DNA from 4 places in the Geodermatophilus sp. SYSU D00696 genome. Region 3 is predicted to be linked to each of the others. Evidence: riboswitches for the same ligand, from Rfam matches in the RefSeq annotation. Region 3 holds a riboswitch; each other region holds the start of a gene.
The links. A riboswitch is a leader RNA that binds a small molecule or an ion and turns the genes downstream of it on or off. The one in region 3 is predicted to bind cyclic di-AMP.

Region 1 (6,741 bases), on a different contig from region 3:
TGGTCCCACGGGTCGTACGGCGGGTTGAAGTGGGTGCCCACGTCGACGGTCTCGGGCAGCTCCTTGGCCGCCGCCTTCGCGAGGATGCGCTTCATCAGCTCGGGCCGGCGCCGGCTGAGCTGGAAGGAGGCCATGGAGACCAGCACGTTCTTCCACCGCACCACCGGGTAGACGACGCGGTCGGGCAGCCGGCGGCGCAGCTTCTCGGCGAGCGCGTCGCGGCCGGGCAGGCTCACGACGTAGGTGGGGGTGCGCTGCAGCATCGTCACGTGCGCGGCCTCGGCGGCCAGGCTCGGCACCAGGGTGACGGCGGTGGCGCCGCTGCCGATGACGACGACGCGCTTGCCGGCCCAGTCGAGGTCCTCGGGCCAGTGCTGCGGGTGCACGACCCGGCCGAGGAAGCGCTCCTCGCCGGAGAACTCCGGCCGGTACCCCTGGTCGTAGCGGTAGTAGCCGGAGCACACCGACAGCCACGAGCAGGTCCACGTCTCGGTCCCGCCGGTGTCGGTGCGCTCGGCGGTGACCGTCCACAGCGAGTCCTCGGTGGACCAGGACGCGGCGAGCACCCGGGTGCGGAAGCGGATGTGCTCGTCGACGCCGTACTCGCGCGCGGTGTCGCGGACGTACTGGCGGATCGAGGGCCCGTCGGCGATGGCCTTCGGGTCGGTCCACGGCCGGAAGGAGTAGCCCAGGGTGAACATGTCCGAGTCCGAGCGCACGCCCGGGTAGCGGAACAGGTCCCAGGTGCCGCCGATGGCCTCGCGGGCCTCGAGGACGGCGTAGCTCTTGCCGGGGACCTCGCGCTGCAGGTGGCAGGCCGCGCCGATGCCCGACAGGCCCGCGCCGACGATCAGCACGTCGACGTGGCGGACGGGACTGGTCTCGGTCATGACTCTCCCTGTCGGGGCCGGGGTGACCTGGGCGACACTACTCGACACCGTGTCGAGTACGTCGACGACGCGTCGGTCAGGTGGGTGCGGCTGCCGGCCCGTCGCCGCCGTAGACGGCGCGCAGCCACACGGTGAGCAGCACGTCGACGAGGTCGGCCTCGTCCAGCGCCGGCGCCTGCCCGGTGGCGGTCACGTGGATGACCCGCTCGTTCATCCAGTTGAGCGCCACGGCGAGGTCGCGGGCCGGCGGGCCGGGTGGGGCGGCGCCGCGGGCCCGCTCGGCGTCGATGGCCGCGGCGGTCTCGGCGACGAACTGCTCCATGACCTCCGACCACAGCGCGCGGGCCTCGGCGCTGGTGGCGAACAGCGACGCTGCCGCGGTGGTGAGGGCGTGGTGCGCGGCGAAGGTGTCGCGGACCGCCTCGAGCGCACCCCGCCAGCCGGCGCGGACGTCGTCACCGGCCCGGCGCAGCGCCGCCGAGCGGGACGCGCGCGCCTCCCCCACCACCCGGTCGAGCAGCGCGAGGACGACGGCGTCCTTGGACGGGAAGTAGAAGTAGAAGGTGGGCCGGGAGATGCCCGCCCCGCGCGCGAGGTCGTCGACGGAGATGTCGGCCAGCGGGCGCTGCCCGAGCAGCTCCTCGGCGGTGGTGAGGATGGCCCGCTCCCGGTCGTCGCCGGAGGGGCGGCGGGCCCGGCGCCCGCGGCCGCCGCCGGGGGCGACGGGGAGCGGTGCGGCCACGGCGGCGACCCTACCCACGACCGCGGGGCGCTCAGGGCAGTCGCCACACCGTCGTGCGGCGCAGGCCCGGGCCCTCGGTCTCGGGGACGTCGAGCACGGTGACCGGCTCGAGCCGCTCGTGCGGCAGGTACGGGCGGCCGGGGTCCCCGACGAGCACCTCGGCACCGCGGGCCCGCGCCCGGTCGAGGAACGGCAGCACCCGCCCGGTCATCACGCGGTCGTAGCAGACGTCCCCGGCCAGGACGACGTCGACGTCGGGCGGCTCACGGTGCAGGACGTCGCCGATCACGCTGATGCCGCGCACGCCGTTGAGGACGGCGTTGACGCCGACCGCGGTCCGCGAGAACGGGTCGACGTCGCTGGCCAGCACGTGCCGGGCGCCGGCGAGGACGGCCGCGACGGCGACCAGGCCGCTGCCCGACCCGAGGTCGAGGACGCGACGGCCGGCGACCGGGACGGCGCCGTCGAGCACGGCGCGGGCCAGGGCCTGCCCGCCGGGCCAGGCCGCGGCCCAGAACGGCGGCTCCTCACCGGCGCCGCCGGCGGTCTCCATCGCCTCCCACAGGGCGACGACGTCGTCGGCGACGTGCAGCCGGACCTCGGGGACGAGGGAGGGCCGGCGGACCCGGGTGTGCGCGCGGACGAAGCCCGCGGGCACCACCCTGGTCCGGGCCGGCCCTCCCTGCGCCACCTGTGGATCAGTACTAGTGGATCAGTACCAGCCGGTGGCCTGCGAGTGCGCCCAGGCCTCGCAGGGCGAGCCGTAGCGCTCGTTGATGTAGATCAGGCCGGCGTCGATCTGGCGGTAGCCGTCGGAGGTCTTGGCGATGCCGGTGCTGGCCCAGGTGGAGTCGAGGAACTGCGCGATCCCGTAGGCGGTGCTGGTCGGGTTCTGCGCGTTGGGGTTCCAGTTGCTCTCCTTGCCCCAGAGCTTCTCGAGGCAGGAGAACTGCTCGGCGCCGACGAGGCTGAGCGCGTAGTCCTTGAAGGACCCGCGGCTCTCGGAGCTGGAGCTGCTCGGCGCCGGAGCCGCGGCGGACTCGGCGGCCTGGGCCTCGGCGGCCTCGGCGGCCTCGGCGGCAGCAGCGGCCTCCGCGGCGGCGGCCTCGGCCTCGGCGGCAGCCTGGGCCTCGGCGGCAGCCTGGGCCTCGGCGGCGGCCTGCGCCTCGGCGGCGGCGCGCGCGGCCTCCTCCTCGGCGGCGATGCGGGCGGCCTCCTCGGCGGCGATGCGGTCGCGCTCGGCCTGGTCGGCCGCGGCCTGGGCCTGGACGGCGGCGGCGTCGATCGCGGTGCGCTCGGTGCGGGAGGCGGCGAGCTCCTCCAGCGGCGCGAGGTCACCGTCCTCGACGGCGCCGTCGGTGCCCTGCTCCGCGAGGCCGAGCGCCTCGGCCACGCCCACCGAGGCGCTGGCGGTGTCGGCCTCGGCACCGCCGGTGGCGGCGGGGCCGGTGCCGGAGAGCACCCCGACCAGGAGCGCGCCGGCGGCGGCGGTACCGAGCAGCAGGGCCGGGCGGCGGGAGCCCAGCAGGCCACCGCGGCGCGCGCGGCCGGGGGCGGGGGTCTCGTCGTCCACCTCGAGGACGGCGGTCTCGAGGGCGTCGGTGTCAGGGGTGTCGGGGGTCTCGGCGACGGGGGTGTCGGCGGCGGTGCGGCGGGTACGGCTGGACATGCGGGTGGGCGCTCCGAGGGAGAGGGCGCGCGGCGGCCCGGGGCATGGGCACGCGCACGCAGCGCGGGTCTACGGCGTGTCTGGTCGGGAGGTCTCCGGCGGCCGCGGTCGGCGCCGGGGCGCGGCAGGGCAGGGTCGAGCCGGCGTCAGGAGGACGCGGGACCGCGCTGCGCGCGCGGGCGGCTGCACCTGCGGGCCGCGGGGGCCCGGAGGCGGGGCATGCGGAGGCTCTCCGTTTCTTCCGTGAGCCGCCTACCGAGTTAGCTGACGGGTTCGGGCGGGAAGCAGCCCTACACCCCCGCGAGCAGAGCTCGACGGGTGCGATTCACCCCAGTACTGCGGTGGGTCCCCGGCTCGCGTCCACGGGTGCGGACACGACTCGGCGGCGTCCGGCCAGGCTCCCCGGACGGGGAGAGACGACCGACCGGACGCCCGCCACCGTAGACACCGTTACCGGTCCGTGACAACACGGGGCCGGAGGGACCGGCGGGACGGGTGTGACCCGCCGGCCCCCCGGGCAGCTGCCCGCGCCGGTGTCGCTGCTGGTCAGGAGGCCGCGGCGACCTGGGGCCGGTCCGTGTCGCGCAACACAGTGACCTGCGACGCATCGGCAGCGGCGACCGGCTCCCGCGCGGCGCCCGCCGCGGCTTCCCCGACGGTCTCGGCCGCCTCGCGACGCTCGGCGAGGACGGGGACGTCGTCGGGCAGCACGCCGGTGATCACCGCCAGCGCCCGGTCGATCTGCCCGGTCAGCCCGAGCAGCCACTCGCGCGCCTGGTCGCGCTCGTCGCGCAGCGGCGCGAGCTCGGCCTCGGCGACCCGCCGGCGCTCGGCCGCCTCGGCGTCGGCGCGGGCGCGGACCTCTGCCGCCTCCCGGTCCAGGCGCTCGCGCACCGCGGCCGCCGCGCGGTCCAGCCGGGCGCGCTCCTCGGCCGCCCCCCGGCCCAGCTCCGCCGCCTCGCGGCGGGCCGCCTCGAGCACCGCCGCGGCCTCGCTGCGGGTCTGCTCGCGCAGGGCGATGACCGCCTCGCGCATCTCGGCGACCCCGCTCAGCCGCGCCTCGGCCTCGGTGCGGGCCTCCTCGACCACGCGCCGCGCCTCCTCCTCGGCGGCGGCGGTCCGGGCTGCGGCCTCGGCCTCGGCCCGGCGGACCAGTTCCAGCGCCTCGTCCGGCCCCGGCAGCGACTGCCGCTCGCGGACGAGCGCGGCCAGCCGGCGCCGGGCGTTCTGCAGTTCGGCCGAGGCGGCGGCGTAGCGGCTGAGCAGGTGGTCGTTCTCCCGGCGCAGGACGAGGACCTCGGTCTCCGCCCAGTTCACGTAGTCGTCGACCTGCGCGCGGTCGTAGCCGCGGACCGCCCCGGTGAACACCGGCCCGGTCCCCAGCAGGCCGTCGAGTCCGCCCGACGGCGACCGTCCCCCGGTGCCGTCCCCCGGCGCTCCGGTCTGAGCGCCTCCCCCTGCCCGCTGCGACATCCCGGTCCCCCTCGGTCCGCCGTGCCGGTCCGGACTCCCCGGCCGGCCGTCGGGGTGATCACGATCCCACCCCGGATACCCACCGGCCGGGCGCCGACAGGGGGGCGCGGAGCCCGCCGGAGTGGGATCGCCGGGACGTGCCGGATCCGTCACCGAGCGCAGTCATTGCATCTCAGCGCGGTCACGAGACCCTGGGAATGGACGCGAGGGCGCCGCGGTTGGACGGGCCGTAGCAGTAGTTGCACTCTCAACCACATGGAGCACGAGATGCAGTTCGGCGTCTTCTCGGTCAGTGACATCACGACCGATCCCACGACGGGCCGCACGCCGAGCGAGGCGGAGCGGATCCGGGCGATCGTCACGATCGCGAAGAAGGCCGAGGAGGTCGGCCTGGACGTCTTCGCCCTCGGCGAGCACCACAACCCGCCGTTCTTCTCCTCGTCGCCGACGACGACCCTCGCCTACGTCGCGGCGCAGACCTCGCGGCTGCAGCTGTCGACGGCGACCACCCTGATCACCACGAACGACCCGGTGAAGATCGCCGAGGACTACGCGATGCTGCAGCACCTGGCCGGCGGCCGCGTCGACCTGATGATGGGCCGCGGCAACACCGGCCCGGTCTACCCCTGGTTCGGCCAGGACATCCGCGACGGGCTGCCGCTGGCGGTGGAGAACTACGCGCTGCTGCGCCGGCTGTGGGACGAGGACGTCGTCGACTGGCAGGGGCGGTTCCGCACCCCGCTGCAGGGCTTCACCTCGACGCCCCGCCCGCTGGACGGCGTCCCGCCGTTCGTGTGGCACGGCTCGATCCGCAGCCCCCAGATCGCCGAGCAGGCCGCGTACTACGGCGACGGCTTCTTCCACAACCACATCTTCTGGCCGAAGGAGCACACCCAGCGGATGGTCGAGTTCTACCGCCGCCGCTTCGAGCACCACGGCCACGGTGCCGCCGACCAGGCGATCGTCGGCCTCGGCGGTCAGGTGTTCATGCGCAAGAACTCGCAGGACGCCGTGGACGAGTTCCGGCCCTACTTCGACAACGCGCCGGTCTACGGCCACGGCCCCTCCCTGGAGGACTTCTCCCGCGAGACGCCGCTGACCGTCGGCTCCCCGCAGCAGGTCATCGAGCGGACCCTCGGCTTCCGCGACTACGTCGGCGACTACCAGCGGCAGCTGTTCCTCGTCGACCACGCCGGGCTGCCGCTGAAGACCGTCCTCGAGCAGCTCGACATCCTCGGCGAGGAGGTCGTGCCGGTGCTGCGCCGCGAGTTCGCCGCGCTCAAGCCCGCGCACGTGCCCGACGCGCCGACCCACGCGTCGCTGGTCGCCGCCCGCGGCGGCGCGCAGGACTCCACCGTGTACGCCGCGGGTGACGACGTCACCGGCCAGGTCCAGGAGGAGGTCTCCGCATGACCACCCGCACCCTCGCCGTCGTCAGCGCCGGCCTGTCGACGCCGTCGTCGACCCGGCTGCTGGCCGACCGGCTGACCGCCGCCACCGTCGACGCGCTGCGCGAGCGGGGCGAGGACGCCGTCGTCGAGGTCGTGGAGCTGCGCGAGCACGCCCGCGACCTGGCCGATGCCTTCGTCACGGGCTTCCCCAACACGGCGCTGCGCGCGGCGATCGACACGGTCACCGGCGCCGACGCGGTGATCGCGGTGACCCCGGTGTTCACCGCCTCCTACAGCGGGCTGTTCAAGTCCTTCGCCGACGTGCTGGACACGGACGCGCTGACCGGGAAGCCGGTGCTGCTGGGCGCCACCGCCGGCACCGCGCGGCACTCGCTGGTGCTCGAGCACGCGATGCGGCCGCTGTTCGCCTACCTCCGGGCGGTGACCGTGCCGACGGCGGTGTTCGCGGCGAGCGAGGATTGGGCCGGCGGCGACGGCGTCAGCGGCGAGCTGGCGGCGCGGATCACCCGTGCGGCGGGCGAGCTGGCCGACGTCGTCACCGGCCGGCCGGCCACG
Region 2 (6,741 bases), on a different contig from region 3:
ATCGCGCCGTCGAGCGAGACGACGAAGTCGACCCGCACCGACCGCCCCGGCGACAGCCGGTAGGCCGCGGCGAGCGCGGCGTCGTCCGCGACGGGCCCGGCGTCCGGGAACAGCCGCCGCACGGTCAGCGGGTGGTGAGCACGGCCGAGCTCTCGGCCGGCAGCGTCACCGTGTCGCCGTCCAGCGCCGGGTCGTCCCCGGTGGCGAACAGCACGCCGGTGGCCGGCCGGTCGAGGTCGACCTCCCGCGGCTCGCCCGACAGGTTGGCCACCACCCGCAGCGCGCCGCGGTGCACAACCAGCAGGCGGTCCTCGTCGTCCCAGCCGACCTCCACCGCGCCCAGGTCCGGGTCGACCAGATCCGGCTGCGCCCGGCGCAGCGCCAGCAGCGCCCGGGTGGTCGCCAGCAGCCGCGCGTGCGGCTCGCGCTCGGGCTCCGACCAGTCCAGCTTCGAGCGGGTGAACGTCTCCGGGTCCTGCGGGTCGGGCACCTCGTCGGCGTCCCAGCCGTGCTCGGCGAACTCGCCCTTGCGCCCCTCGGCCGTCGCCCGCCCGATCTCCGGGTCGGTGTGGCTGGTGAAGAACTGCCACGGCGTCGAGGCGCCCCACTCCTCGCCCATGAACAGCATCGGGGTGAACGGGCCGGTGAGGACCAGCGTCGCGCCGACGGCGAGCAGGCCGGGGGACAGCGACGCCGAGATCCGGTCACCGATGGCGCGGTTGCCGACCTGGTCGTGGTCCTGCAGGTAGCCGAGGAACGCCCAGCCCGGCAGCCGCGCGGTGTCGACCGGCCGGCCGTGGGACCGGCGGCGGAAGCTCGACCAGGTGCCGTCGTGGAAGTACGCGCCGGTCAGCGTCTTGGCCAGTCCCGCCAGCCCGGCCGCGGCGAAGTCGCCGTAGTAGCCCTGCCCCTCGCCGGTGAGCACCGCGTGCAGCGCGTGGTGGAAGTCGTCGCTCCACTGCGCGTGGATGCCCGTGCCGTTGGCGGCGCGCGGGGTCACCAGCCGGGGGTCGTTGAGGTCGCTCTCGGCGATCAGTGTCAGCGGCCGGCCCAGCGCCGCCGAGAGCCGGTCGACCTCCTGTGCCATCTCCTCGAGCACGTGGGTGGCCCGCTCGTCGACCAGCGCGTGGACGGCGTCGAGCCGCAGCCCGTCGACGTGCATGTCCCGCAGCCACATCAGCGCGTTGTCGAGGATGTAGCGGCGCACCTCGTCGGAGTCGGGCCCGGACAGGTTGATCGACGAGCCCCACGGGTTGGGCCCGCCCTCGCTGAACACCGGCATGAACAGCGGCAGGTAGTTCCCCGACGGGCCGAGGTGGTTGTAGACGACGTCCTGGATCACGCCCAGGCCGCGCTGGTGGCAGGCGTCGACGAACCGCTGGTAGGCCGCCGGCCCGCCGTAGCTCTCCTGCACCGTGTACCAGAGGACGCCGTCGTAGCCCCAGTTGTGCGTGCCGTCGAAGCCGTTGACCGGCAGCAGCTCGACGAAGTCGACGCCGAGGTCGACGAGGTGGTCCAGGCGCTCGACCGCCGCGTCCAGGGTGCCCTCGGGCGTAAAGGTGCCCACGTGCATCTCATAGACGACGCCGCCGGCCAGCGGGCGCCCGGTCCAGGCGCCGTCGCCCCAGGAGTGGGCCGCGGGGTCGAAGCGGCGGGACGGGCCGTGGACGCCGTCGGGCTGGCGGCGCGAGCGCGGGTCCGGCCGCACGGTGTCGTCGTCGCCGAGCAGGAAGCCGTAGTCGGCCTCGGGCGCGGCCGGCACCTCGGCGCGCCACCAGCCGCCGTCGTCGCGGCGCATGTCGTGCACGGCGCCGTCGACCTGCAGGCGCACCCGCTCCGGCACGGGCGCCCAGACGGCGAACTCGGCGGCAGCGGACATGCGAGGACCTCCCGGCGGTGGTGCGGCTGACCGGACCCTCTTGCCCGCTGGGGGAGCGGTCAACCGCCGCGGGCGGCGGCCCGCGGGGGAGCGGGTCCCCCGGCGGCCGCGCGGCTCACGGCCGGCCGAGACCCCCGGGCTCCCGGCAGCCGGGGGAGGACCCCCCGGCTGCCGGAGGACTCACGGGAGCTGCAGCTCCTGACCGACGTAGATCCGGTTCGGGTCGCTGCACTCGTCGCGGTTGGCGGCCCACACCGCCCGCCAGCCACCGTCGACGCCCTGCGCCCCCGCGATCTTGCCGAGGGTGTCGCCGCTCTTCACGACGTAGGAGCCGCCCTCACCGTCGCCGCGGTCCCAGCGGGAGCCGCGGTCCCAGCTGCGGTCGGCGTCCTCGGCCGGTGCCGGCGCCGGCTCCTCGGCGGCCGGAGCGGGAGCGGGGGCAGGAGCGGCGGCCGGCTCCGGAGCCGGCGCGGGGGCCGGCGCGGGGGCCGGGGCAGCCGCGGCCTCGGGCGAGCCGGCCTCCGGCGCCGACGGGTCGAGGTTCTTGCCGCAGGTCGGCCAGGCGCCCGGGCCCTGGACGTCGAGCGTGGCCTCGGCGACGGCGATCTGCTGCGCCTTGGTCGCCAGGTCGGCGCGCGGGGCGTAGTCGAGGCCGCCGAAGGCCTCCCAGGTGCTCTGGCTGAACTGCAGGCCGCCGTAGTAGCCGTTGCCGGTGTTGATGCTCCAATTGCCGCTGGACTCGCACTGGGCGACGGCGTCCCAGTCGTTGGGGGCGGCGGCCGAGGCCGGGCCGGCCGCGACGCCGATCGCGGCCGCGGCCACGCCGGTCGTCACGAGGGCACGGCGGAGGAAGGACGTGGACGTGCGCATGCGGGATCTCCGATCCGCCGCCTGCGAGGTGAGCTGTCGGGTTCGGAGCGATCGGTGCCCCGGCCGCACGTGTGCGGCTTCACCCCCAGGCGCTGCGTCCGGTCCCCCCGTGACCGCGGCGCACACGCCGAGATGGGTCCCCCACCCCCGTCCTGGCTGTGCAGGAGGAACGGAGCCCGGCGGACGGGGTTCGGCGGACCGGCTCCGGCACGCCGCCGTCGGTCGGCCGCGTGCGGGAGCCAAGGTAACGGTCGCATCACGGGGCGGCACACCGGCCCCACCCGTCACGGCGTGCCGCCCGGCGTCCCGGGTCCGGCCCGGGCGCGGCACCGCAGGTCACGGCGGCGCCGGGCGGCGCCGCCGTGACCTCCGTCTCATCCTCGGACGAGCAGCGCCACGGGCAGCCGGGCGAGCAGGCCCGCCACGGGCGCCCCGCCGGCGTCGGCCACGACCCGGGTGTCGGTCAGCACGTCGCGCCAGGCGCCCGTGGGCAGCGCCAGCGCGGTGTCGCCCCAGCCGGTGGCGGCCAGCGCCACGGGCAGCCGGGTCGCCACCGTGACCGCTCCGCCCCGGTCGAAGGCGACGACGGAGCAGGCGGCGCTGCCGGTGGCCTCGACCGGCGTGTAGCCGGAGAACAGCTCCGGGGAGTCCCGGCGCAGCCGCAGCGTCCGGGAGGTGACCAGCAGTTTGGCCGCGCCGGTGTCGTCGACCCCGGGCACCTCACCGCCGTCGAGGCGGGCCAGCAGCCGCCGGCGCTCGTCGTAGTCGACCGGGCGGCGGTTGTCGGGGTCGACCAGCGAGCGGTCCTCCAGTTCGGTGCCCTGGTAGACGTCGGGGACGCCGGGCATGGTCAGCTGCACGAGCTTCTGCGCCAGCGCGTTGGACCGCCCGGCCGGGCCGATGCGGGCGACGAACGCCTCGATCTCGGCGTTGGTCGCCGGGGCGTCGTACGCGGCGTCGACCATCCCGTGCAGCTGCGCCTCGAAGGCCTCGTCGACGTCGGTCCACGTCGTCGAGGTGCCCGCCTCCCGGGCGGCCTTCTCGGCGTAGGCGTGCGCCCGCTCGCGCGACAGCGGCCAGGCGCCGACCAGGTTCTGCCACACCAGGTGCGCCAGCGGCCGGTCGGGCAGCGGGTGGCGCGCGAGCCAGCCGCGTACCAGGTCCGCCCACTCGGTGGGCACCTCGGCGAGCACGGCCAGCCGAGCCCGGGTGTCCTCGCTGCGCTTGGTGTCGTGCGTGGTCAGCGTGGTCATCGACTCGGGCTTGCGCGCCAGCCGCCGGGCCTGCGCCTCGTGGAACTCCGCGACCGTGCTGCCGAACCGGGCCGGGTCGCCGCCCACCTCGTTGAGCACCACGAACCGGGCCCAGCGGTAGTAGGCGCTGTCCTCGACGCCCTTGGCCATCACCGGGCCGCTGGTCTGCTCGAACCGGGTGGCCGCCTCGGTGCCGGCCCGCGCCAGCACCGGGTGCAGCGCGTCGACCGCGGCGACCAGGTCGGGACGGCGGTCGCGGACGGCGGCCACCGTGGCGTCGAGGTGCTCGCGGCCGTCGGGCAGGTAGGTGCGGTAGACGTCGAAGCTGGCCAGCAGCTCGGCCAGCGCCTCCTCCTCCGTCTCGACGTCGATCCCGGGCAGCTCGCCGATCACCCGCACCAGGCGGGCGACCTCCGAGCCGAGGCTGCCGTCGGTGACCTCGCGCTTGCAGTCGTGCACCAGCCGCGCGTAGTCGACCTCGCGGCCCGACAGCTCCGTGTCCAGCGCGGTGAGCGCCGCCTCGCCGGCCGGGTCGACCAGCACGTCGTCGACCTCGGCGAGGGCGTCGTAGCCGGTGGTGCCGGCGGTGCGCCAGCTCTCCGGGAGGTCCTCGCCGGGCTCGAGGATCTTCTCGACCACCGTCCAGCGCCCGCCCGAGGCCTCGGCCAGCCGGTCGAGGTAGCCCCTCGGGTCGGCCAGGCCGTCGGGGTGGTCGATCCGCAGCCCGTCGACCGCGCCGTCGGCCACCAGTTCCAGCACCAGCTCGTGGGTGGCGCGGAAGACCTCGGGGTCCTCCACGCGCAGCCCGGCGAGGGTGTTGATGGCGAAGAAGCGCCGGTAGTTGAGGTCGGAGTCCGCCCGCCGCCAGTCGACCAGCTCGTAGTGCTGCCGGTCGTGCACCTCCTGCGGGGTCCCCTCCCCGGTGCCCGGGGCGAGGGGGAAGCGGTTGTCGTAGTAGCGCAGCTCCCCGTCGACGACCTCCAGCTCCGCCACGTCGTCGGCCGAGCCGAGCACCGGGATGCGCACCCGGCCGCCGAAGTCCCAGTCGATGTCGAACGCCGCCGCGTGCGCGCTGTCCCGCCCGTGCCGCAGCACGTCCCACCACCACGGCGCCTCGGCCGCGTCGGCCACGCCCATGTGGTTGGGCACCAGGTCGAGCACCAGCCCCAGGCCGTGCTCGTGCAGTGCGGCGACGAACCGGTCCAGGCCCGCCCGCCCGCCGCGCGACTCGTCGACGTGCGCGTGGTCGACCGTGTCGTACCCGTGCGTGCTGCCCGCCGCCGCGCGCAGCAGGGGCGAGGAGTAGGCGTGGCTGACACCGAGGTCGGCCAGGTAGCCGGCCACCGCGGCGGCGTCGTCGAGGGTGAAGTCGGCGGTCACCTGCAGCCGGTAGGTCGCCGTGGGGACGGCGCGCCGGCGCTCCTGGCCCGTCGGGCCGCTCACGAGCGGCGCTTGGCCGACAGCACGACCATCGACCGGTCCTGCAGGGTCAGCGACTCGCCCGGCTTGAGCTCGACGCGCTCGACCTCGCCCAGCTCGGCGGTGTCGAGGACGACGGTCCACACCTGCGCGTACTCCTCGGGCGGCAGGGCGAACTCGATCGGCTCGTGGTGGGCGTTGAAGGCCAGGAAGAAGTGGTCGTCGACGACGTCCTCGCCGCGCTCGTCGGTCGACCGGATCCCGTGCCCGTTGAGGTACATGCCGATCGACTTGGCGTAGCCGGCGTCCCAGTCGTCCTCGGTCATGAGGTCACCGGAGGGGGTCAGCCAGGCGATGTCCTGCACCGGCTCGCCCTCCGCCCGGCGGACCGGGCGGCCGTGGAAGAAGCGCCGCCGCCGGAACGTCGGGTGCTCGGTGCGCAGCCGGGTGACCAGCTTGGTGAACTCCAGCAGCCCCTCGTCGACCTCGTCCCAGTGGATCCAGGTCAGCGGGGAGTCCTGGCAGTAGCCGTTGTTGTTGCCCTTCTGCGTGCGGCCCAGCTCGTCGCCGTGCAGCAGCATGGGCACGCCCTGGCTGAGCATCAGCGTGGCGAGGAAGTTGCGCCGCTGGCGGGCGCGCAGGGTGAGCACCTTCGGGTCGGTCGTGGGCCCCTCGACGCCGCAGTTCCAACTGCGGTTGTGGCTCTCGCCGTCGTTGTTGCCCTCGCCGTTGGCCTCGTTGTGCTTCTCGTTGTAGGAGACCAGGTCGGTGAGCGTGAAGCCGTCGTGGGCGGTGACGAAGTTGATGCTGGCCACCGGGCGCCGCCCGGAGTGCTGGTAGAGGTCCGAGGAGCCGGTGATCCGGCTGGCGAACTCCCCGACCGTGGCGCTCTCCCCGCGCCAGAAGTCGCGCACCGTGTCGCGGTACTTGCCGTTCCACTCCGTCCACAGCGCCGGGAAGTTGCCCACCTGGTAGCCGCCCTCGCCGACGTCCCACGGCTCGGCGATCAGCTTCACCTGGCTGACCACCGGGTCCTGGTGCACCAGGTCGAAGAACGCCGAGAGCCGGTCGACGTCGTGCAGCTCGCGGGCCAGCGCCGAGGCGAGGTCGAAGCGGAAGCCGTCGACGTGCATCTCGGTGACCCAGTACCGCAGCGAGTCCATGATCAACTGCAGCGCCTGCGGCGTCCGGGCGTTGAGCGTGTTCCCGGTGCCGGTGTAGTCCATGTAGTACTGCGGGTCGTCCTCGACCAGCCGGTAGTACGCGCGGTTGTCGATGCCCTTGAACGACAGCGTCGGCCCGAGGTGGTTGCCCTCGGCG
Region 3 (6,741 bases):
GCTCGACGTCGAACTCGGTCGAGTAGCCGTGGCCGCCGTGCACGCGGATGGCGTCCAGCGCGATGCGCATCGCCGTCTCGGAGGCGAACAGCTTGGCCATCCCGGCCTCCATGTCCGACCGCTGTCCCGACTCGTGGCGCTCGGCCGCATGGAGCAGGAGCTGGCGGGCGGCGGTCAGCGAGGTGGCCATGTCCGCGAGCAGGTTGCCCACCGACTGGTGCTGCCAGATCGGCCGGCCGAAGCTCTCCCGCTGCTGGGCGTAGCGCAGCGCGTCGTCGAAGGCCGCCTGGCCCACGCCCACCGCCCGCGCCGCCACCTGGATCCGCCCGGTCTCCAGGCCGGTCATCATCTGCGCGAAGCCGCGGCCCTCGACCCCGCCCAGGACGGCGTCGGCCGGCGCGCGGTACGCATCGAACACCAGCTCGCAGCTCTCCACGCCCTTGTAGCCGAGCTTGGGCAGGTCGCGCGACACCGTCAGTCCTGGTCCGTGCTCCACCAGCAGCACCGACACCCCGCGGTGCCGCGGCCGCGCCGCCGGGTCGGTCTTGCACAGCAGCGCGACCAGCTGTGAGCGGCGGGCGTTGCTGATCCAGGTCTTGGCGCCGTCGACGACGTACCCCTCGCCGTCGCGTCGCGCCACCGTGGTCATCGCCTGCAGGTCCGACCCGCCACCGGGCTCGGTGAGCGCCATCGTCGCCCGGACCTCGCCGGTCGCCATGCGCGGCAGCCAGCGGTCCTGCTGCTCCCGGGTGCCGAAGGCGACCAGCAGCTTCGCGACGACGGTGTGCCCGCCCATCGCGCCCGCCAGCGACATCCACCCGCGGGCGAGCTCCGCGGTGACCAGCGCGTAGCAGGGCATCGACACCGGGGCCTCGCCCCACGGCTCGGGGACGGCCAGGCCGAAGGCGCCGAGCTCCTTCATCCGCTCGACCAGCGCCTCGGGGTACTCGTCGGCGTGCTCGAGCTCGCGGACGACCGGGCGGACCTCCCGGTCGACGAAGGCCCGCACGATGGCGACGACGTCGCGCTCCTCGGGGCTCAGCACCGCGGGCCCTCGGCGAGCACCGCGGTCCCGGTGACCGACGCGGGCGCGCCCACCGTCCCCGCGGACAGCGCGAACCGGTCGCCGTCGAGCCGCCCGCCCGCCCGCACCGGCGGACCCGCGTACGCCGGGCGGACCAGGCGGTGGCTGAACGACGTGACGGACCGGTCCGGCAGGTGACGGCGCGGGACCTCCAGCAGCAGCAGCGCCAGCAGCGGCCCGTGCACGACCAGACCCGGGTGACCCTCCACCTGCGTCGCGTAGGGCTGGTCGTAGTGGATGCGGTGCGCGTTGTAGGTGAGTGCGCTGAACCGGAACAGCAGCGGCGGGTCGGGCAGCACCTCGACCACGTGGTCGCCGATGTCGGCGGGGGAGCCGGCGCCCGCCGGGGCCGGGGAGGAGCCGGCCTCCTGGGAGCGGTAGACGACGTCCTGCTCCTCGGTGACCAGCAGCGCGCCGTCCTCCCGGTACTCGCTGCGCACGGTGACCAGCAGCATCTCCCCGCTCCGGCCGGTCTTGACCTCGCAGCGGGCCAGCGACGACGTCCGCTCCACCGCCGACCCCACCCGCAGCGGAGCGGTGACCTGGAGCCGCCCGCCGGCGATCATCCGGCGCCGGTGCGGCAGCGGCGGGAGGAAGTGCCCGGCGCGGGGGTGGCCGTCGTCGCCGAGGTCGGCGGTGGCCGGCCGGTCGAGGAAGGTGAACACGTGCCAGCCCGGCGGCAGCGGGTCGCCGTCGGCCAGCGGCGGGGCGGGCTGGTCGAGCAGCGCGGCGAAGGCGGCCGCGGGCCCGGGCGCGACCACCGCGGTGCCGGTCAGCGGGCCCGGGGACCAGCCCGCGACGGCGTCGGTCAGGGAGGACACGGCGTCATCGTGCCGCCTGTGACGCCGCCCGCACCCCGGAATGGCGCGGGCCGTGCGGGTGTCGGAACCGGCGTGGACCTGTTCTCACCCGTGAAACTCGGCGACCTCGAGCTCGCCAACCGCGTGGCCATGGCGCCCCTGACCCGGATGCGGTCCGGCTCCTCGGGCGTGCCCGGCGACCTCGTCGTCGAGCACTACGCGCAGCGCGCCGGCGTTGGCCTGGTCGTCACCGAGGGCACCTACCCGAACCACGAGTCGCAGTCCTTCGTCGGCCAGCCCGGCATCGTCACCGACGAGCAGGTGGCCGGCTGGCGCCGCGTCGCCGAGGCGGTGCACGCCCGCGGCGGCCGGATCGTCCTGCAGGTCATGCACGGCGGGCGGGTCACCCACCCCGACGTCAACGGCGGCCGCCGCGTGGTGGCCCCCAGCGCCATCGCGATCGACGGCGCCGGCCACACCGAGAAGGGCAAGCAGCCCTACCCGGTGCCGCACGCGCTGACCACCGAGGAGGTCCGGGACGTCGTCCGGGACTTCCGGCGGGCCGCCGAGCGCGCCGTGGAGGCCGGGCTGGACGGCGTGGAGGTCCACGGCGCCAACGGCTACCTGCTGCACGAGTTCATGGCGCCGTCGTCCAACGTCCGCGACGACGAGTACGGCGGCTCGCCGGAGAACCGGGCCCGCCTGGTGGCCGAGGTGGTCACCGCGGTCGCCGACGCGATCGGCGCCGGCCGCGTGGGCCTGCGGATCTCGCCCGAGCACGGCATCCAGGACGTCCTCGAGCCCGACCGCGGCGACGTCCTCGCCACCTACGGCGCGCTGCTCGACCGGCTGCGTCCGCTCGGCCTGGCCTACCTGTCGGTGCTGCACCGGGAGCCCGCCGGCGACCTGGTCCAGGAGCTGCGCCGCCGCTCCGGCGCGCCGCTGATGGCCAACAGCGGCTTCGGCGCCGTCACCACCCGCGAGGAGGCGGTGGCGCTCATCGAGGCCGCGCACGCCGACGTCGTCGCCGTGGGCCGGGCGGTGATCGCCAACCCCGACTTGGTCGAGCGCTGGGCCGGGGAGCACCCGGAGAACGAGATCCGGTCGCACCTGTTCTACGCGTCGGGTGCCGAGGGCTACACCGACTACCCCACACTGCGCGCCAGCTGAGACGCCGCGCGGCGACCCGGGAGCCCTCACCGGACGGGCCGGAGGGGGCTCCCGGGTCAGTCGGTCAGTACCAGTTGTTGGCCTGGAAGTGGCTCCAGGCCGCGCAGGGGCTGCCGTACCGGTTCTCGATGTAGACCAGCCCCGCGTCGATCTGCCGGTACGGGTCCGACGTCTTCGCGATGCCGGTGCCCGCCCAGGTGGAGTCGAGGAACTGGGCGATGCCGTAGGCGGTGCTGCTGGGGTTCTGCGCGTTCGGGTTCCAGCCGCTCTCCCGCTCCCAGAGCTGCTCGAGGCAGCCGAACTGGGTGGCGTTCCCGCCGAGCTGGGCCAGGGCGTAGTCCTTGTAGGCCGCCTCGCCCGAGGCGGCGGGTGCCGCGGCCGGCGCGGGAGCCGGTGCCGGGGCGGGTGCGGAGGCCGGCGCGGGAGCCGGTGCCGCCGCGGGAGCGGCGGGCGCCGCCTCGCCGTCGCCCTGGTTCCAGCCACCGTCGCGGTCACCGTCCCAGCCGCCCCACTGGGAGCTGGAGCTGCGGTCACCGGAGTCCCAGTGGTCGTCGGCTTGGGCCACCGCCTGCCCGCCGAAGGTGAGGGCGAGGGTCATCGCCCCCGTGGCGGTCAGCAGGTGCAGGACGCGGCGGCGCGGTCGCGCGGCGACGAGGGTGTCCTGGGCGGCGGTGTGCTCGAGGTCGGTGGGTGCATGCATCGGGTCGTCCTCCTGGAGGTGTGGTCGCCGGACGCCGTCACCGGACGGCGCCGGGTGGGTCGGGATGCGGTGGGCCCCGAGGCCCGTGAGGGCAGGGGTCGGCAGCCGGGCGCGCGGCACCGGCCGGACCAGGGGCCCGGCTGCGGGCGTGCGACGGCTGCTGCGTGCAGTGGCTGGGCAGGCGGGAGCGCGACGGTCCCGGACCTGGGCGCGCGGGGGCTCGGGGCCCCAGGGCGCGGATGTACTCCGTCCTCCCGTGGCCGCCTACCAGGTGAGCTGACGGGTTCGGGCTGGGAGTGCCCTACCCGCTCCCGGAGGGCCGGGAGCGGGACTCACCCCGGTGGTGCAGGTGGGTCCCCGGCTCGCACCCACGGGGGTGGGCGCGACTCGGCGGCATCCGGCAGGGGCCCCCGGACGGGGACGAGACGACCGGCCGGACGCCGAAACGCTAAGGACGTGACCGGATGGTCACAATCGGAGGTGCCGACCGGAGCGCGACAGGCCGACGCCACGTCCCCTCCGCGCACGGCTGGTCACCCCGCGCGACCAATCTCCTCCGGACACGCCGCGGCCGCCGGGACCACGGGTCCCGGCGGCCGCGTCCGATCGCGTGCGGACTACCCGGGTCGGCGGGCACCGTCCCCGGGGAGGTCGGCTGCGTGGTGCCGCTCGGAGGAGATGCCGACCACGTTGCCGAACGGGTCGACGACGGCGGCGCTGACGATCGGCCCGTGCGGCGTGAGCGGGATGTACTCCTTCGCGCCCATCGCGGTGAGCCGCTCGAGCACGGCGTCGAGGTCGTCGACGTCCCAGTAGCCGACCGCGCCGCCGGTCTCCAGCGCCATGCCCGGAGGGGCGGAGGCGCGGGAGGCGATCGCCAGTGACGTCCCCTCGTCGATGCGGAACTTCGCGTAGCTGGGCCGTCCGCCTGGGCCGGGCCTGGTGAAGCCCGGCCCGGTACCCAGGAGCTCCGTGTACCAGGCGACGGCCGCGGCTACGTCGTCGGCGAAGTAGGTCTGGTTGGCGAACCGGCGCAGGCTCATGACGTGCCCTCGCGGGGCGCGGGAAGCTGGTCCCCGGGCGCCCAGTCGGGAGCCGTCCAGCGGTGGAAGACCCGGGCCACCGAGTCGCGCGGGGTCTGCCACGTCTCGGGGTTGTACGGGCTGACGTAGGGAGCCAGGTCCTCCATGACCTTGGCGAATGCCGGCCGCATGGACTCGTGGTTCTGCCGCACGGCCGCCGCCTTGGCCCGGTCCTGCTCCAGGAGGTGCACGAATACGTCTTCCATGGAGTACAGCCAGCGGCCGGTGACGCCGGTCTCCGTGGGCAGGCCACCCGCGTCGGATGCGGCGAACACCCGGGCGATGTCCTCCTCGCTGCCCGGCCGCATCCGCTGGACGATGACGGTCATCTCCCGGTCGGGGGAGACCTCGCCCTCGGGCACCCAGCTGTAGAAGTGCTTCGCCACCGAGTGCGACGGGTTCTGCCAGTAGCTGGGGTAGGGCGTCACGTACGGTGCGATGGCCTCGGCGATCGCCTGGAACGCCGGCAGACCGCGGCGCTGGCCGGAGACCTCCGGGTCCTCCTTGCGCTCGATGACGTGCAGGTAGAGGCCCTCGTAGGAGAGCAGGACCCGCCCGACGACGCCCATGTCCTGCGGCCGGGTGGTCCGGTCGTAGTAGGCGAACACCGGTCCCACCTTGTCCTCGCTGCCAGGCACCATCCGGCAGACGATGACGTTGCGGAACGGCCGCCACGTGGCCGAGTTCCAGCTGGCCGGCGACGTGGACGTGTTCGTGAACTCGACCGTGTCGTTCGCCCAGGGCGGTTCGGTGGGTGTCGTCGTCGCGTCGGCTGCAGGGTCGGCCGACGGGGTCGAGGGCGGCGTGGTCTGGGTCATCACGAGCCTCCTTGGAGAGGGGTGGGGGTGAACCGCAGCGGGAGCTCGAGCAGCCCGCGGAAGGCCGACGCCGCCGGCAGCCACTGCAGCTCCTCGACGGGGACGTCGAGGCGCAGGTCGGGCAGGCGGACGAGGATCCGCCGCAGCGCGGTCGTCGCCTCCAGCCGTGCGAGGGCGGTGCCCAGGCACTTGTGGATGCCGTGCCCGAAGGACAGGTGGTGCGTGGAGCCGCGGGAGAGGTCCAGCGCGTCGGCGTCCGGGACGAACTCCGGGTCGTGGTTGGCCGCGCTGAGCACGATCGTGACGATCGAGCCCGCGGGGACGGTCACGCCGCCGATCTCGAGGTCCTCGGTGGCGAACCGGAAGCTCGACACGGGGACCGAGCCGTCGAAGCGCAGCAGTTCCTCCACGGCGGCGGGCACCCGGTCGAGGTCGGCCAGGAGCTCGGCCAGCTCCTCGGGGTGGGTCAGCAGCGCCACCACGGCGTTGCCGAGGAAGTCCGAGGTGGTCTGGTAGCCGGCGAACAGCATCAGGAAGCAGGTGGACACCAGCTCCGCCTCCGACAGCCGGCCGTCCCCGTCGCGCGCGGCGATCAGCGCGCTCACGAGGTCCTCGCCGGGGTTCCGGCGCTTGCCGGCCACCAAGCCGGAGAAGTAGGCGTGCAGCCGCTCCTGCGCCTGCCCGATCGCCGCCCGGTCCTCCTGGGGGCTGCGCCCGCCGGTGCCCACCGTCCGGATGACCTGGGTGCCGGCGAGGATCTCCTCGTGGTCGGCCTCGGGGATGCCGAGCAGGTCCCCGATGACCGCCAGCGGCAGGCGCAGGGCGAACTCGTCGACGAACTCGGTGCTGCCGCGCGGCGCCATCCGGTCCAGCAGGTCCTCGACGATCTCCTCGATCCGCGGGCGCATGGCCTCGATGCGCCGCGGCGTGAACGCCTGGGTCACCAGGCGGCGCAGCCGGGTGTGCTCCGGCGGGTCGGAGTTGAGCATGTTGGTGTTGATCTGCCGGGCCTTCTCGCCGAACACCGCGAGGTAGGTGTCCCCGGCCCGGTACAGGTCCTTGGACAGGCGCGGGTCCGACAACGCCT
Region 4 (6,741 bases), on a different contig from region 3:
GACAACGGGATGCTCACCCCGAGCCTGAAGCTCAAGCGCTCGGTGGTCATCAAGGAGTTCGACGCCGACGTCGAGGCGCTGTACGCGCGCTGACAAAGGACCCCTTTGCCCCCCACCACTCGCAAGCTCGCGGCGGGCCCCTGCACGGGGGCCGCCGCGGGCCTCAGGGTTCCAGCAGGCGAGTGAAGTCGGCGGCGATCGTCGCCCAGGACCAGCGCTGCTCCACCCACGCCCGCCCCGCCGCGCCCATCGCCCGGGCCCGGACGGGGTCGTCGAGCAGGCGGGTGACGGCGGCGGCCACCGCCTCCGGCGAGCGCGGGTCCCCGACGACGGTGCCGGTCTCGCCCTCGCGCACCGTCTCGGGTGCCCCGCCGGAGGTGCCCGCGACCACCGGCAGCCCGCACGCGGCGGCCTCCAGGTAGACCATGCCCAGCCCCTCGACGTCGAGGCCGCCGCGGCGGGTGCGGCAGGGCATGGCGAACACGTCGCCGGCGGCGTAGTGCTCCGGCAGCTGCGCGGGCGGCACCGGGCCGGTGAACACCACCGACGTCCCCAGCCCGCGTGCGGTCACCGCCCGCCGCAGCCGGGCCTCGTCGGGTCCCCCGCCGACCAGCAGCAGCCGGGCGCCGGGATGGCGCTCCAGCACCCGCGGCCACGCCGCCACCAGCACGTCCTGTCCCTTGCGGCGGACCAGCCGGGACACGCACACGACCACCGGGGACTCCCCCAGCCCGTGCCGGCGGCGCACCGCCGTCCCGTCGGCGGCCGGGGTGAACCGGTCGACGTCGACGCCGGGCGAGAGCTGCGCGAGCCGCGTGCGCCCGCCCAGCGCCGGCTCGAGGCGGCTGCGGGTGTAGCCGCTGATGCAGGTCAGCACGTCCAGCCCGGCGGCGATCCGCTGCATCACCTGCCGGGCGCCGGGCAGCGCCACCCAACCCGTCTCGTGCCCGTGTGTGGCGCCCACCAGGTGCCGCACGCCGGCCGCCCGCAGACCGGGCGCGAGCAGGCCCAGCGGTGCCGCCGCGCCGAAGAAGGCGGTGTCGCAGCCGTGCTCGGCGGCCAGGCCGGCCGCGGCGCGCGCGGTGGCGGGGGTAGGGAGCAGCATCGCGGTCGGGCGGCGGACCACGCGGTAGGGCAGCTGCGCGTCGTATGCCTCCCAGCCCGGGGACCGGGACGCCAGCACGACCAGCGAGTCGGGCGGGCGGCGCTCGAGCAGGGCGGCCACGAAGGTCTGGATGCCGCCCTGCCGCGGCGGGAAGTCGTTGGTGACGACGAGCGTGCGGCTCACCGGTCGCCCAGCCGCAGCCAGTCCTGGGCCATCGCCACCCGCTCTGCCGGGGTCGGGTGCGAGCCGAAGAACCACTGCCACGGCACCGGCGGGCTCGGGTCGGAGACGTTGTTCTCCGACAGCCGCCGCTGCACCGCGGTGAACGCCTGCGCGTCGCCGGTCAGGTCGAGGGCGTACAGGTCCGCGCGCGCCTCCACCTGGCGCGACACCAGGTTCTGCACCGGCGTGGCGACCAGCGAGCCCACGGCGGTCAGCAGCAGCACCAGCGGGACCACGCGCGGGTCACCCGCGGAGTCCGCGCCCGCGCGGCGCAGCAGCGCCGGCCGGGACAGCAGCCACCCCAGCAGTGCCACCGCCGCGGCCGCGCCGAGGGCGCCCAGCAGCGTGCCGGTCAGGACGTCGTCGGCGGCGACGTGCCCGAGCTCGTGGGCGACGATCGACTCGATCTCGTCGTCGGGGACGTCGGCGAGCAGGGTGTCGTAGACGACGACGCGGCGGGTGGACCCGAACCCGGACACGTAGGCGTTCAGCCGCGTCGTCCGGCGCGAGGCGTCGGCGACCAGGACGTCCTCGACCGGGTTGCCGCTCTCCTCGGCGAGCTGGAGCAGGTCGGTGCGCAGCTGTCCGGCCGGCAGCGGCTCGAAGCGGTTGAACGCCGGCTCGATGACCACCGGGTAGAGGAACGAGCCGGCCACCACGAGCCCCGCCGCGCCGGCTGCCGCCCACGCCCACCAGGTGCGCGGCGCCCGGCGGGCCAGCCACACCAGGGCGAGCAGGGTGAGCGCGGTCAGGCCGGCGTCGATGGCGGTGGAGACCGCGACGTCGCGCAGCCACAGCCCCCAGGACCGGGTCGACAGGCCGTAGCGGTGCCGCACGACCTCGCCGTAAGCCGACAGCGGCAGCGTGACCAGCCGGCCGGCGACCACCAGCGCGACCGTGCCGAGGAGCAGCGTGAGCGGCCAGCGCCCACCCACGGGACGGCCGACCGCGGTGACCAGCCGGCTGCCCAGGCGCGTGAGGCCGAGCAGCGCCGAGACGGTGAGGCCGAGCAGCAGGCCCACCAGCGAGGCGGGGCGGACCGCGGCGGCGAAGGCCTCGGCCCGGCGCACCACCTCGGCGGGCAGCCCGGCGTCGGCGCTGAGCGGCGTCGCGCCACCGGGCGGGGTGGGCAGCACCGTCCAGGGCGTCCGGACGGCGACGACGACCACGAACGCCGCACCGAGAACGAGCGCGACCAGCAGGGCGGCGCGGGAGGCGGTCCGGTTCACCCGCCCGCCCAGCTCACGCGGCCGATCCTAGGCGGACCGGCCCGCCCGGCCGCCCCGGTCCCCGGACCCGGCACCGGCCACGACGAGGGCCGGTGACCCGTGAGGGTCACCGGCCCTGGCGACGTGCTGGGTTGGCCATCCCCCAGGGGCCCGCCGCGAGCGTCCGAACGGCGGGGGGAGGGGTCCTTCCGTCAGGCGATGCGGCGCATGGCGGTGATGCCGCTCATCGAGTCGACGGACACCACCTTGACCGGCACGCCGGAGGTCGAGGCGTGCACCATCTGGCCGCCGCCGATGTACATGGAGACGTGGCTGACCGGGCTGTAGTAGAAGATCAGGTCGCCCGGCTGCAGCTCCGACCGCGAGACGGCGGTGCCCATCTGCGACTGCATCCGGCTGGAGTGCGGCAGGCTGATCCCGGCCGCCGCGTAGGCGTACTGGGTCAGGCCCGAGCAGTCGAAGGCGTTCGGCCCGCCGGCGCCCCACACGTAGGGGTCGCCCACCTGCGCCAGCGCCGTCTGCACCGCCACCTGCGCGGCGCCGCTATACCCACCCGCGGGGGCCGCCGGAGCCGGGGCGGCCGCCGCCGGAGCCGCCGCCGCCGGAGCCGCCGCGGCCGGAGCCGCCGCCGCGGGAGCCGCGGGAGCCGCAGCCGCCGGGGCGGCCGCCGCGGGAGCAGCCGCTGCGGCCGCCGCCTCGGCCGCGGCGTCGGCGGCGGCCTCGGCCTCGGCGGCGAGCGCCTGCTGCCGCGCGGCCTCGGTCAGCGCCTCGAACTGGGCCTCGTAGTCGGCGATGTCGGCCTCGAGCCGCTCCTCCTGGGCGTCGAGCTCCTCGAGCGTGGCCTCCGCATCGGCCCGGGCGGCGTCGGCCTCGCGCTGCGCCTCCTCCGCCGCGGTGGCGGCCTCGCCGACCTGCGCGAGCACGTCGGTGGTGTGGCCGGAGATGTGGTCGAGGGTGGCCAGCGAGCTGACGAACTCGTCGGCCGAGTCGCTGGTCATCAGCAGGTCCAGCTGGGCGAAGGTGTCGTTGCTGCTGGTCCAGGCACTGCGGGCGACCTGGCGGATCTGCCCGTCGAGGTCCTGCAGCCGGGAGCGGGCGTCGCCGAGGGCCCGCTCGGCGGCCTCGGCGGCGGCCTGCTGGCGGGAGAGGACCTCGCGGGCCTCGTTGACCTGCTCGCTGACCGCCTCGAGCCGGCGGCCGGCGTCGGCGGCGAGCTCGGCGGCCTGCTCGGGGGTGGCGGCCCGCTCGGGGTCGGCGACCGCGGTGCCGGGCACGAGGGCCACGGTCAGGGCGGCGGCGGTGCCGACCAGCGCGACCCGGCCGAGGAGCCGGCGCGGTGAGCGGCGGTGCGGGCCGGCGACGCGGGCGGTCGCGGGTGCGGAGGAGGTGGACTGTGCGCAGGCATGCCCCGGGCAGGGGCGGGGGGTCGCCACGGGCGGCGGCTCTCCGTTCTTCCTCAGCAACCGCCTACCGAGTTAGCTGACGGGTTCGGGCTGGGAAGACGTGCCCTATCAGGCGTGCGCCGGCGGGCCGGTGCACGCGAGAACTCACCCCAGTGCTGCGGTGGGTCCCCGGCTCACCTCGCGCGCACCCGCAGGCGGCGTCCGGTGACTCGGCGGTGACCGGCCGAGGTCACCTCGCGTCAGGTGACGACCACCCGGCCGGACGCGGTCACAGTACGGACGTGATGAGTTTGTGACAAACGGGACCCCTGCTGACTGTGAGAACACGCACAGTGAGCAGTAGCGCCCACTCCGGTGTGTACCCGTTCGGGCGTCGACCTGCGCCTCAGCCGGTGCGGCGCCGTCCGCCGGGACGCTCCCCGCGCGCCGGGCGGTGACGCAACGGAGGCACCAGGCCGACCTCCGCCAGCGCCCGCACGGCGCGCCGCTCGACGTCGTCGAACTCCACGACCACGCCCGACGGCGGGGGCACCGCGTCCCCGGCGGCCGGCCCGGTCGCCCGCGCGGCCGGGACCGGCGGCACCGGCAGCAGCACGGGCCCGGTGCCCCTCTCCGCCGGCGGCGCACCCAGCAGGACGGTGACGACGCAGTCGGCGCAGCCGGTGCCGCGCACGGTGCAGGTGTCGCAGTCGATGAGCATGGCCGTGTCCCCCCTCCGGTGCCCCGGGCCGCCCCGGGTGCCGGGCCGCGGTCGGGACGGGTCTCCCTGTCGGTTGCTCCGCACGCTAGGGACGGCCACCGACAGTCCCGGCTCAGCTGCCCGCGAACTCCCAGTGCCAGGGCTCCTCGCGGCCGTTGCCCGGGTCCGCCCAGGTGGGGTGCAGCCAGCCGAAGCGGCCGGCGTTGGCCACCATCCAGGCGTACTGCGGGGTGCCGAAGGTCTCGATGCCGCCGCACAGGTCGACCGCCAGCCCCCAGCCGTGGTTGCTCGTCCCCGGGACCGCGGCCAGGGCCGGTTTCTCGCCGTAGAGCCGGACCTGGCCGGCGTAGGTGCGGTAGGAGTCGGTGATGCAGACCGGCCGGCCGAACTCCGCCTCGAACGCCGCGCTCATCGCCCGGTAGGCCGCGGCGGCGTCGCAGCGCAGCGCGTGCCCGCCCACGCCGAGGGGGCACAGCGCGCTGGGCGGGACGAGGCCGTTGGGGTACCCGCCCCAGGCGCGGGTCCCGTCGAAGCTGGGCGGGTACACGGTGTTGCCGCACTCCACCCGCAGCGCACCGCCCGAGGGCCCCGGCGCGGCCACCTCGGGGCGAGTGCCGAGGGCCGGCCGGCCCACGTGCAGCACCTGGTCGGCGGGCAGCCGGCGGACGACGACCGCGCCGGCCCGCCCGTCGGCGGCCAGCATCGTCTCCCGGTCCAGCGCGATGCCGACGTGGCCGAGCCCCGACTCGGGCGTCCCGAGGAACACCAGGTCGCCGGGCAGCACGTCGGCCGGGTCGACCGGCACCGTGACGGCGTACAGCCCGGCCTGGTCGGCGGGCAGGTCGACGCCCGCGGCGCCGTAGACCGTGGAGACCAGCGAACCGCAGTCCCAGGAGTCCGGGCCGGCCGTCCCCGGCGCGTAGGGCTGCCCCAGCGTGTCCATCGCCGCGCTGACGGCGGCCACCGTCTCGGCGGGCAGCACCAGCAGCGACGTCGGCTCGCGCGGGAACTGGGCGGCGCCCCGCTGGGCGCCCCCCGCGGCGTCCCCGACCGGGACCAGCCCGGCCGGCAGGCCGGCCGCGGGGGCGGCCAGGGCCGAGGCCGGCGGGGACGCGACACCGGCCGCCGCGAGCTGGTCGAGGTGGGCGCGCCAGTTGGCCGCCGTCTGCCGGTTGACGTCGAGCTGCTCCTGCTGGAGGTCGGCCAGCTGCCGGTCGACGTCGCTCAGCGCGGCGTCGAGCTCGTCGGTGACCGCCGCCGCGGCGGCCTCCAGGTCGGCGACCTGGGCCGCCAGCAGGTCGGCCCGCTGCTGCGCCTCGGCCAGCGCCGCGTCCGCGGCGGCCTGCTCGGCCAGCGCCGCCCGGCGCTGCTCCTCGGCGGCGGTCACGACCGCGCCGGTGTGGTCGTCGACGGCGTCCAGGTAGCCGATCGCGGCAGCGGCGTCCCCCGGGTCCCCGCCGGAGAGCAGGACGCTCAGCGGGGACAGCGTGCCGCCGTCCCGGTAGGCCGCCGAGGCGTAGCGCGCGACGACGTCCTGCAGGCGCGCGAGCTCCGCCTCCGCCTCGGCCACCCCGGCGGAGGCGGCGTCGACGTCGGCCTGCGCGGCGGCCAGCGCCTGCTGCGCGGCCGCGACCTCGGCCTGGCGCTGCTGCAGGTCGGCCTGGACCTCGGCGGCCCGCTCCTGCAGCCGGTCGAGGGCCTCGCTGTCGAGGACCCCGCTGGTGCCCCCGGGCTGGTCGCTGGGCGCGGCGGCGGCGGGTCCGGCCGGCACCAGCGCCACCAGCACCGCCGCGGCCGTGACCAGGAACGCCGCGCGACGCCGCGGGCGCGACGCGGGGTCCAGGCGCACCGGACCACCCCCCGTGTCCACCGGACCGTGCGGTCCGCCGGGGGATCGTCGTCCGCGCCGCCGTCGTCCCGCAAGCGCTCCGCGCGCCCCTCCTCCGTCCGGGTCCCCGCGCCCGGCGCGTCGCGCGGCGCGTCGTCGACGACGGGCGCCGGCGGACCCGCCTCCCCGGGACTGTCCGACCCCCGGCCTACCGTCCCGCCGTGCTCTTCCCCGCCGACGGCGCCGGGTCCCGG

Region 1: linked by a shared signal. The riboswitch ahead of ACI79O_RS01035 (aggregation-promoting factor C-terminal-like domain-containing protein) and the one ahead of ACI79O_RS15055 (aggregation-promoting factor C-terminal-like domain-containing protein) in region 3 are both predicted to bind cyclic di-AMP.
Region 2: linked by a shared signal. The riboswitch ahead of ACI79O_RS18840 (transglycosylase family protein) and the one ahead of ACI79O_RS15055 (aggregation-promoting factor C-terminal-like domain-containing protein) in region 3 are both predicted to bind cyclic di-AMP.
Region 4: linked by a shared signal. The riboswitch ahead of ACI79O_RS21800 (NlpC/P60 family protein) and the one ahead of ACI79O_RS15055 (aggregation-promoting factor C-terminal-like domain-containing protein) in region 3 are both predicted to bind cyclic di-AMP.

What each region holds. Positions count from the first base shown of each region.
Region 1 is NZ_JBJGYY010000001.1:212,958-219,698, forward strand. Features, by position in the region: gene ACI79O_RS01020 (flavin-containing monooxygenase) at 1-890, opposite strand, end outside; gene ACI79O_RS01025 (TetR/AcrR family transcriptional regulator) at 967-1,632, opposite strand; gene ACI79O_RS01030 (class I SAM-dependent methyltransferase) at 1,664-2,290, opposite strand; gene ACI79O_RS01035 (aggregation-promoting factor C-terminal-like domain-containing protein) at 2,345-3,301, opposite strand; cyclic di-AMP (ydaO/yuaA leader) riboswitch at 3,536-3,696, opposite strand; gene ACI79O_RS01040 (hypothetical protein) at 3,848-4,669, opposite strand; gene ACI79O_RS01045 (LLM class flavin-dependent oxidoreductase) at 5,030-6,187, shown strand; gene ACI79O_RS01050 (FMN reductase) at 6,184-6,741, shown strand, end outside.
Region 2 is NZ_JBJGYY010000034.1:20,072-26,812, reverse strand. Features, by position in the region: gene ACI79O_RS18850 (dihydrofolate reductase family protein) at 1-122, opposite strand, end outside; gene treZ (malto-oligosyltrehalose trehalohydrolase) at 125-1,879, opposite strand; gene ACI79O_RS18840 (transglycosylase family protein) at 2,060-2,749, opposite strand; cyclic di-AMP (ydaO/yuaA leader) riboswitch at 2,753-2,880, opposite strand; gene treY (malto-oligosyltrehalose synthase) at 3,124-5,445, opposite strand; gene glgX (glycogen debranching protein GlgX) at 5,442-6,741, opposite strand, start outside.
Region 3 is NZ_JBJGYY010000022.1:34,071-40,811, reverse strand. Features, by position in the region: gene ACI79O_RS15070 (acyl-CoA dehydrogenase family protein) at 1-1,045, opposite strand, end outside; gene ACI79O_RS15065 (FAS1-like dehydratase domain-containing protein) at 1,039-1,905, opposite strand; gene ACI79O_RS15060 (alkene reductase) at 1,978-3,054, shown strand; gene ACI79O_RS15055 (aggregation-promoting factor C-terminal-like domain-containing protein) at 3,119-3,754, opposite strand; cyclic di-AMP (ydaO/yuaA leader) riboswitch at 4,001-4,157, opposite strand; gene ACI79O_RS15050 (VOC family protein) at 4,372-4,797, opposite strand; gene ACI79O_RS15045 (TcmI family type II polyketide cyclase) at 4,794-5,477, opposite strand; gene ACI79O_RS15040 (hypothetical protein) at 5,488-5,685, shown strand; gene ACI79O_RS15035 (cytochrome P450 family protein) at 5,654-6,741, opposite strand, start outside.
Region 4 is NZ_JBJGYY010000049.1:13,782-20,522, reverse strand. Features, by position in the region: gene ACI79O_RS21815 (AMP-dependent synthetase/ligase) at 1-93, shown strand, start outside; gene ACI79O_RS21810 (glycosyltransferase family 4 protein) at 164-1,288, opposite strand; gene ACI79O_RS21805 (M48 family metallopeptidase) at 1,285-2,556, opposite strand; gene ACI79O_RS21800 (NlpC/P60 family protein) at 2,748-3,989, opposite strand; cyclic di-AMP (ydaO/yuaA leader) riboswitch at 4,006-4,184, opposite strand; gene ACI79O_RS21795 (hypothetical protein) at 4,345-4,659, opposite strand; gene ACI79O_RS21790 (NlpC/P60 family protein) at 4,772-6,508, opposite strand.